Regions from separate parts of the Vibrio sp. Vb0349 genome, predicted to be linked through region 3. Evidence: predicted binding sites of a transcription regulator. Region 3 holds the regulator's gene; each other region holds the start of a gene.

Region 1 (2,176 bases), on a different contig from region 3:
CATCAAGTACTTCATCAGCGAATTCTAGGAATGCTTTGAACTTGATTTCTTTGTTACAAAGAATGTCAGGGTTCGGAGTACGGCCAGCTTTGTATTCAGCAAGGAAGTACTCAAATACGTTATCCCAGTATTCGGCAGCAAAGTTGATAGTGTGTAGGTGGATGCCTAGCTTGTCACATACTGCCTGAGCGTCAGCAAGATCTTCTGCCGCTGTACAATATTCTTCGTTGTCATCTTCTTCCCAGTTCTTCATGAAAAGGCCTTCTACTTGGTAGCCTTGCTGCTTTAGAAGATACGCGGAAACAGATGAATCAACGCCGCCGGACATACCGACGATGACTTTCTTTTGACTGTTATCAGACATTACTAAACACCACTTAAATAAACGGGATGCAGATTCTATCAGAATCCACAGACCGGTGACAGATCCGAGATCGAAATCACAATTCGTTTCGCTGGATTTTTCTTCAACAAAGATTCGAACGAGTAATTTCGCAAGTATAGAAGAGGTATATATGGCATAGTTGGCCAAAATCCAAGAGGAAACACCAAATGACAGAAGAAAACCAATTTATGCAAGAAAGTGAGTTGATTGAAATTGTTGAAAATCAGCTCGAAGATGGTAACCCGCTTAAAGTAAAAGAAACCCTTATGCGTTTAATGATGACTGGCACACCACGTGAAGATGCGGTTGCGATGATGGCATGTGCGATGTCAATTGAGATTTTTGATGTGATGAAGAATGAAGGTGAGTTCAACCTAAAGCGTTATAGCGAGCACCTTGAGCAACTACCAGATCTCAGCTTTATGGAAGGTGAATAAGCCACCTAAAAGAAAAAAGTAGTCAGCAAACGTTTGCTATAATCGCTTTTATTGCTGCTTTATTATTAGCGGTATAGAATCCGCTCTCCTTTTCATCCCCTTACTCAGACTGACAATATGAAATTTCCTGGACAACGCAAATCGAAGCACTATTTTCCTGTTCATGCTCGTGACCCGCTGGTGAGCCAAGCACAAGAAAGCAAGAAGATGACGCGCACTCACATCATTGGTATTGACCAAACCTTGGTTGATATTGAAGCAAAAGTTACAACGGATGTGATTGAAAAGTACGGTCTGAGTAAAGGTCACTCTCTGGTTATCGATGACGAAAGAGCAGAAGAGTTATACCAGCAACTGAAAGAAGAGAACTTGATTACCAATGAGTATGCGGGCGGTACAATTGGTAACACGCTACATAACTACTCCGTGCTAGCGGATGACCGCTCCACACTACTTGGAGTGATGAGCCAGGATATTAAGATTGGCAGCTACGGTTACCGTTATCTTTGTAATACATCAAGCCGCATGGATTTGAACTACCTACAAGGTGTAGATGGTGCAATTGGCCGTTGCTTTGCTCTTATCACAGAAGACGGTGAACGTACTTTTGCTATCAGCGAAGGGCAAATGAACCAACTCCATCCTGATAGCATTCCAGAGAAAATCTTTAAAAATGCATCAGCACTTGTACTGACGTCATATCTAGTACGTTGCAAAGACGGCGACCCAATGCCGGAAGCAACAATGAAAGCGATTGAGTACGCGAAAAAGAATGATGTGCCTGTTGTTCTGACTCTAGGCACAAAGTTTGTTATTCAAGATGATCCTAAATATTGGCAAGAATTCATTCGAGATAACGTTTCTGTCGTTGCGATGAATGAAGATGAAGCAGAAGCTCTGACAGGGGAATCTGATCCACTTGCTGCGTCTGACAAAACATTGGAGTGGGCTGATCTAGTATTGTGCACGGCGGGTCCTGTAGGTCTATTTATGGCTGGGTATACGGAAGATAGCGCGAAGCGCGAAACTTCTTTGCCATTACTTCCAGGGTCAATTGCTGAATTTAATCGTTATGAATTTAGTCGTCCGGCGAAAAAAGACTCATGCGAGACGCCAATAAAAGTGTACTCGCATATCTCGCCATATATGGGTGGCCCAGAAAAAATTAAGAATACAAATGGCGCAGGTGATGCCGCGTTATCTGCTGTTCTTCATGATATGGCAGCAAATAAATACCATAAAGAAAATGTGCCTAATTCAAGCAAGCACAGTAACGAGTATTTAACTTACTCTTCTTTTTCTCAAGTCTGCAAATACGCAAACCGCGCGAGCTACGAAGTTCTCGTGCAACATT
Region 2 (2,176 bases), on a different contig from region 3:
AAGTCACGCCAATCAATGCTTACTAGCCCAGACAGCATCAAGATCGCCACATAGAATAGCGCACCTGACGTTGCATAAGCAGGGATCATACCCGCAAGTGGTGAGAACAATAGAGCAAGTAGGAACAGTACACCAACAACCACGGCTGTTAGACCAGTACGCCCACCCGCAGCCACACCAGAAACGCTTTCAATATAAGATGTCGTGTTAGAGGTACCAAGTAATGCACCTACTGACGTTGCTGTTGAGTCTGCAAGTAACGCTTTGTTTAAACGAGGGATGTTGCCATTCTCATCAGTTAGACCTGCTTTTTGAGAAACGCCAACGAGCGTACCTGCGGTGTCAAATAAATCGACAAATAGGAAAGCAAATACGACGGAAATCATGCCTACTTCAAACAAACCAGAGAAATCCAGTTGCATGAAAGTTGGCGCAATGCTTGGTGGCGTTGACATAATACCGCCCCACTGCACATCACCAAATAGAAGACCAAGCGCTGTAACGCCAAGAATGGCGATCATCACCGCACCTTTCACACCACGGTGAACCAGTGCAATCGTAAGAAAGAAGCCAATCGCGGCCAATACAGATGGCAATGATGTGATCTCTCCCATAGAAACTAATGTCGCTGGGTTATCAACGACGATACCTGCATTTTTTAATGCGATAAACGCTAAGAAAAGACCAATACCAGCTGAAATACCTGTTCGTAGAGAATGCGGTATCGAGTTAATAATCCACTCACGGATCTTAAATACGCTTAAAAGAATGAACAGAAGGCCAGAAACAAATACAGCCGCCAACGCAACTTGCCACGTATAACCCATTCCCAATACAACAGAGTAAGTAAAAAATGCGTTCAGGCCCATTCCTGGTGCCTGTGCGATTGGGTAATTGGCAACAAATCCCATGATAAAACAGCCGATTGCGGCAGCAAGACAAGTCGCGACAAAAATGGCACCACGGTCCATACCGGTATCCGACAGGATCGCTGGGTTTACAAAAATAATGTAAGCCATAGTTAGGAAGGTCGTAACACCTGCAATGATCTCAGTACGCACATTTGTGCCATTTTCACTGAGTTTAAAAAGCCTCTCGAGCATGATCGAATCCTGTAAAGGTAAAAAAGTAAACGGTTGCGTAATCGATTGGCGGGAATTATAAAGTTATCAAATAGCAAATTCTAGATAGAATCTTCACTCTAATGCGTTTTTTTTCTTTGGATATGAAACACATTCTCTAACCTATCAAAGTAGGCAAAGGAATATATTCTTACAAAACAATAGGTAACCTAGATAACACAGTTCCCTAAAAGAGAATAAAAACTGAGCAATGTACTAAACTTTCAGATGAAAAAGGCCCATTTTTAACATGGTATCTAACAGATTTGATGGAAAAGTCGATAAAACCGAAGAATGGGGAATAGAAGAAGGCTTTGATGGCAATAAGTGAGTCAGGAAGAGAAAATAGAGATAAAAAAACGCCACCCAATTTGGGTGGCGGTGAATCATGTCAGCACTATCACTGAAAAAAAATTCCAATTTATAGGGGTGAACAAACTGTTCGAGTCACATGCGTTGACTTCACTTAGTAGCCAAAGCTTGTTGGGTATACAAAGTTACCGGTGTAAACAGACTTGCTATTCCAGAACATTGTACTTGGTAAACCTTTCATAACTATCACCTTTTAAATCAATTAAACATTCGTTGATTTCTCGGTTCCTTGGAGGCGATAAAACGGACTCATCCTTTGAGCATTTCATTCTTCTCTCAGAAGCTGGTTACAAATATACCACCAAGAAATTTAATTACAAGCATTTTAGTGATTGGAATCACAAAAAATACATAAATTGACCTTTATCAAAGTTTATATGTAATTAAATTACAATTTTATGAATTAAAAAATAAAGCCACTTTCAGAATGTATGATAGAGAACACATAGTGCTTGTTATTGTATTCACAAACTGTGACAGTTCTGAGAGAAATCCTTGTGATCGCGACTACTCGTACTCCTTATCTGGTGGTATGCTAACGGCAATTTGAAGGCCAAATCGTCTAGCATTTAATGCTACCTTGACAATATTTTTACGGTATATATTTGGCAAAGCACATCAAAAGGAGTCCTCCGTGTCTGAGTTCCATTCTGAGATCAGTACCTTATCACCTGCTCCACTTT
Region 3 (2,176 bases):
AAGCCTTCGTTAAACAAAACGACTTTATCCAGCAACAATTGATGTCTTGGTTACCTCAGTTTTCAGACAAATGTAAAAAATTCGATGAATTTGGATTTTACTCAAGTGTCGCGAAACTATTAGTTGCATTTTGTAAACTAGACAGCGCCTACCTTCTTGGTGAATAATTGCCGCCTATTTTTAGGGAGCCTGCCTATCGGGCTTCCTGTGTGCCTGAAAGTGACCGATTGTAAGTAACTTGGGTATAATATTCGTTTGCCTTAACTTAGCGCAAAGACGCTTGGTTATTTAGCAGTCAAAATGTGACTTCAAATACACAAATCTCTTGCTGAAAACATTGCTAGTCAGTCCACATAGGGCTAAAATGTGAGCGCAAACGATTAAATATGATTTATATGTAAACCGCTGAAATATAGCGGTTTTTGTGTTTTCTTAACAGGTTGATGGCAATTTCTCATCAGATAGAAAAAGATAAAATTCATCGACCGATGCTGCTACGCACCCTTTTGTCGCACTTGGATCAACCGCTGCCGAGACACTTAGCGCCAATTTTAGATTGCTAGGTGTGAAACCATTAGAGCATCAGGTACATCCAATACGACATATTTCAGTAGCTCGATACAGGACACCATTTATGGCCACGATAAAAGACGTTGCTCGCTTAGCCGGCGTTTCCACTACGACAGTTTCGCACGTTATCAATAAAACGCGTTTCGTTGCAGAAGCAACGCAAGAAAAAGTAATGAAAGCCGTTGACGAGCTGAATTACGCGCCAAGTGCCGTTGCACGCAGCCTAAAATGCAACTCAACTCGTACTATTGGCATGTTAGTAACGCAGTCAACCAACCTATTCTTCTCAGAAGTGATTGACGGGGTTGAGAGCTACTGTTACCGCCAAGGCTATACTCTGATTTTATGTAACACAGGCGGGATTTACGAAAAACAACGCGATTACATTCGTATGCTGGCTGAAAAGCGCGTTGATGGCATCCTAGTGATGTGTTCTGACTTAACCGAAGAACTAAAAGAGATGCTTGACCGTCATGCGGACATTCCTAAAGTGGTCATGGATTGGGGCCCAGAGAGCTCGCAAGCAGACAAAATCATGGATAACTCAGAAGAAGGTGGCTACATTGCGACCAAACATCTGATTGACAATGGTCATACGGATATCGCTTGTCTAAGCGGTCATTTTGAAAAGCTTGCTTGCCAAGAGCGCATTGCAGGTTTCCGTCGCGCAATGAGCGAAGCGAACCTAGCTGTAAATGAAGACTGGATCCTTGAAGGTAACTTTGAATGTGATACGGCCGTATTAGTTGCAGATAAAATTACCGCAATGGACAAGCGCCCGACGGCGGTATTCTGTTTTAACGACACAATGGCTCTAGGCCTAATGAGCCGCTTGCAACAAAACGGGATCAAAATTCCTGAAGATATTTCAGTGATCGGCTACGACAACATCGAGCTTGCAGAATACTTCTCTCCACCGCTAACGACTATCCACCAACCTAAACGTCGTGTTGGTAAAAATGCATTCGAAATTCTACTTGAGCGTATCAAAGATAAAGAACACGAAAAACGAATTTTCGAAATGCAACCTGAGCTTGTAATTCGAAATACTGTGAAAAAAATGAACTAAATTTTACTGTATTTAACCGTGTTAAATAAGCGCTCTACAGGGGCGCTTATTTTTTTGGGAAAATTAAGCATTCTCTAATACTTCACACCGCTCTAATAACAATTGACTAACGTTAACTCCCTGTTTTATATAAATGTAATATATATTAAGAACTCCTTTTCAAAGGCCAATTTGCACCTTTCCATATGCAAAATAGAGCATTCAATCTATCATTTTTATTGAACCAAAATCACACTTTTAACGCTAAACCGTGATGTTAATTCAATATAAGAAGTATGCTCATTGTGTCACGCACAGGGCAAACCATTCGAAAGAGTGGGACGCAAAGCCTCCGGCCTGAACCATATTACGATATGGAAGGTAGCGGGGTTACCGATGGCAAGTGTGTAAGCAATGACTTTACTCTGTAATGACATTGTTTTTACGCATGTTTGCTACTCTCTCGGACCTGACTTTTGGTGGCGTAATATTAATTACACCGAGATAACAAAACATGGATAAACCGATACTCAAAGACTCTATGAAGCTATTTGAGGC
Region 4 (2,176 bases), on a different contig from region 3:
TGAAGACACCGTCATCATCCCAGCCGTGCTCATCATCACCAATTAGCGCACGTTTAGGATCAGTCGACAGGGTCGTTTTACCCGTACCAGATAGACCGAAGAATACCGCTACATCGCCATCTTTGCCCATGTTAGCGCTACAGTGCATTGATGCGATGTCTTTTAGTGGAAGGAAGTAGTTCATCATCGCGAACATACCTTTCTTCATTTCACCGCCGTACCAAGTACCACCGATAAGTTGCATGCGCTCAGTTAGGTTAAATACGGTGAAGTTTTCTGAGTTCAGGCCTTGCTCTTCCCATTTTGGATTAGTGCATTTTGCGCCATTCATTACTACGAAGTCTGGTTCAAATGTCGCTAACTCTTCTTCTGTCGGGCGAATAAACATGTTTTTAACGAAGTGCGCTTGCCATGCGACTTCTGTGATAACACGAATGCTCAAACGTGTATCTGGGTTTGCACCACAGTAACCGTCAACAACAAACAAGCGTTTGTTAGAAAGCTGGTTTGTGACCAGTTCTTTTAGCTCGTCCCACACTTCAGGAGTGATTGGCTTGTTATCATTTTTCACTTGATCAGACGTCCACCACATATGTTCTTCTGTCGTAGCGTCTTTGACGATGTATTTATCTTTTGGTGAGCGACCAGTAAAGATGCCAGTGTCAACGGCAACCGCACCTAGTTCAGTAACCACGCCGCGCTCATAACCGGTTAGGTCTTCACGCGTTTCTTCCTCAAACAACATTTCGTAGCTTGGGTTGCGAATAACCTCTTTTACGTTATGCAGTCCGTGCTTGGTTAGATCAAGTGTTGCAGCCTTAGTATGTTCCATAACGGTCATAGGTGCTCCTTATAAGGATTTTGTAGGGATTTTGTAAGAATGTTTTAATTTTAATCTGCTCACCATGCTAGCAACGGGGCGGGGAGAAAACAGGGAGATAGCTCAAAATTTACCCATGATTTCAATAAGGTTTTAGGTAACCCGTCACATATTGGTGGGAATAGTCTATCGTGCACGCAATCCTTTGCGCTAGGGCAAAATCATTATTAATTGTTTAAAATTAAGCAGTTGTTTTATTACGCTTGAGGCTAGTTATTACGAGGGGTTGATCACAAAAAGGCCAGCATTAAGCTGGCCTTTTGTAGGGTAAATTACGTGCTTGATAAGCTATGTAAATTAATGCAGGGTTTTCTTGTCCGTAGAAGCTTGTGCATACAGTTCAGTGACTTCAGATTCGTCGAACGTATAAGTTGTGCCACAGTAATCACAATGTAAAGAAACTGATCCAACTTCTGCCAAAATGTCATAAATTTCAGATTTCTCAACGGTGATGATTGCGGCACCGCTACGCTCACGAGAACAGCCACAATGGAACTCGACAGGTTGCGGCTCGTACAGACGTACTTTGTCTTGGTTATATAGTCGATACAATAACTCGTTCGCTTCTAAACCAAACAATTCTTCATCTTTTACTGTATCAGTGAGCTGCTCTAGATGTTCGAAATCATCTGGAGAGCCAGTGCCGTCAGGGATCACTTGAATCAACATACCTGCTGCGTGTGCTTTGCCCTCATGCTCACCAGTGCGGATCCATAGGCGCGTTTTTAACTGCTCTGAGTTTGCAAAGTAGCCTTCTAGCACTTCTGCTAAAGTGTCACCTTCTAATCCAACGACACCTTGGTAACGCTCGCCGTTTTTCGGTTCGATAGTGATCACAAGGTAGCCCTTACCCATTAGATCGTGAATGTTTGCGTCATCGGCAATATCGCCTTCCCAGCGAGCTACGCCACGAACACGTTGGTTATGGTCACCGTTGATAACGGCAAGAGACACAGGACCGTCGCCTTGTAGCTGGATGGTGATTGAACCTTCGAACTTAAGAGTGGCAGTTAAAAGAGTAGTTGAAACGAGTAGCTCACCCAGCAGTTTCTCTATTGCTACCGGATATTCCTTGCTGGAGATAACACGTTGGTACGCTTCATCCAATTGTACCAACTCGCCACGTACTGAAAGATCTTCGAATAGGTAGCGGTTTAAAACATTATTTGCCATGGAGTGCTTTCCTCGTTGGTAATTCCGGCTTTTATTGGTGTTTGAACTTAATGATGTCTCGGCGCTGCTTTTTATCTGGGCGGCGTTCCGGACTTGGGTTGTGGGCATTAAGCTTACGTTGAG

The links. Region 3 encodes PurR, which represses purine synthesis genes. Its sites were predicted from a motif close to TNANGNAAACGTTTNCNTNA; they were not measured.
Region 1: R7Q47_RS03720 (inosine/guanosine kinase) is a predicted target of PurR. The motif match lies at 844-863, and genes of this name have one in related genera.
Region 2: R7Q47_RS16345 (NCS2 family permease) is a predicted target of PurR. The motif match lies at 1,125-1,144, and genes of this name have one in related genera.
Region 4: pckA (phosphoenolpyruvate carboxykinase (ATP)) is a predicted target of PurR. The motif match lies at 1,014-1,033, and genes of this name have one in related genera.

What each region holds. Positions count from the first base shown of each region.
Region 1 is NZ_JAWOTS010000002.1:89,936-92,111, forward strand. Features, by position in the region: gene mnmA (tRNA 2-thiouridine(34) synthase MnmA) at 1-364, opposite strand, end outside; gene R7Q47_RS03715 (hypothetical protein) at 553-822, shown strand; gene R7Q47_RS03720 (inosine/guanosine kinase) at 940-2,176, shown strand, end outside.
Region 2 is NZ_JAWOTS010000016.1:7,991-10,166, forward strand. Features, by position in the region: gene R7Q47_RS16345 (NCS2 family permease) at 1-1,103, opposite strand, end outside; gene R7Q47_RS16350 (aminoacyl-histidine dipeptidase) at 2,128-2,176, shown strand, end outside.
Region 3 is NZ_JAWOTS010000015.1:1,598-3,773, forward strand. Features, by position in the region: gene torD (molecular chaperone TorD) at 1-167, shown strand, start outside; gene purR (HTH-type transcriptional repressor PurR) at 635-1,639, shown strand; cyclic di-GMP riboswitch class I at 1,927-2,016, shown strand; gene R7Q47_RS15900 (TfoX/Sxy family DNA transformation protein) at 2,133-2,176, shown strand, end outside.
Region 4 is NZ_JAWOTS010000041.1:9,445-11,620, reverse strand. Features, by position in the region: gene pckA (phosphoenolpyruvate carboxykinase (ATP)) at 1-841, opposite strand, end outside; gene hslO (Hsp33 family molecular chaperone HslO) at 1,178-2,053, opposite strand; gene hslR (ribosome-associated heat shock protein Hsp15) at 2,085-2,176, opposite strand, start outside.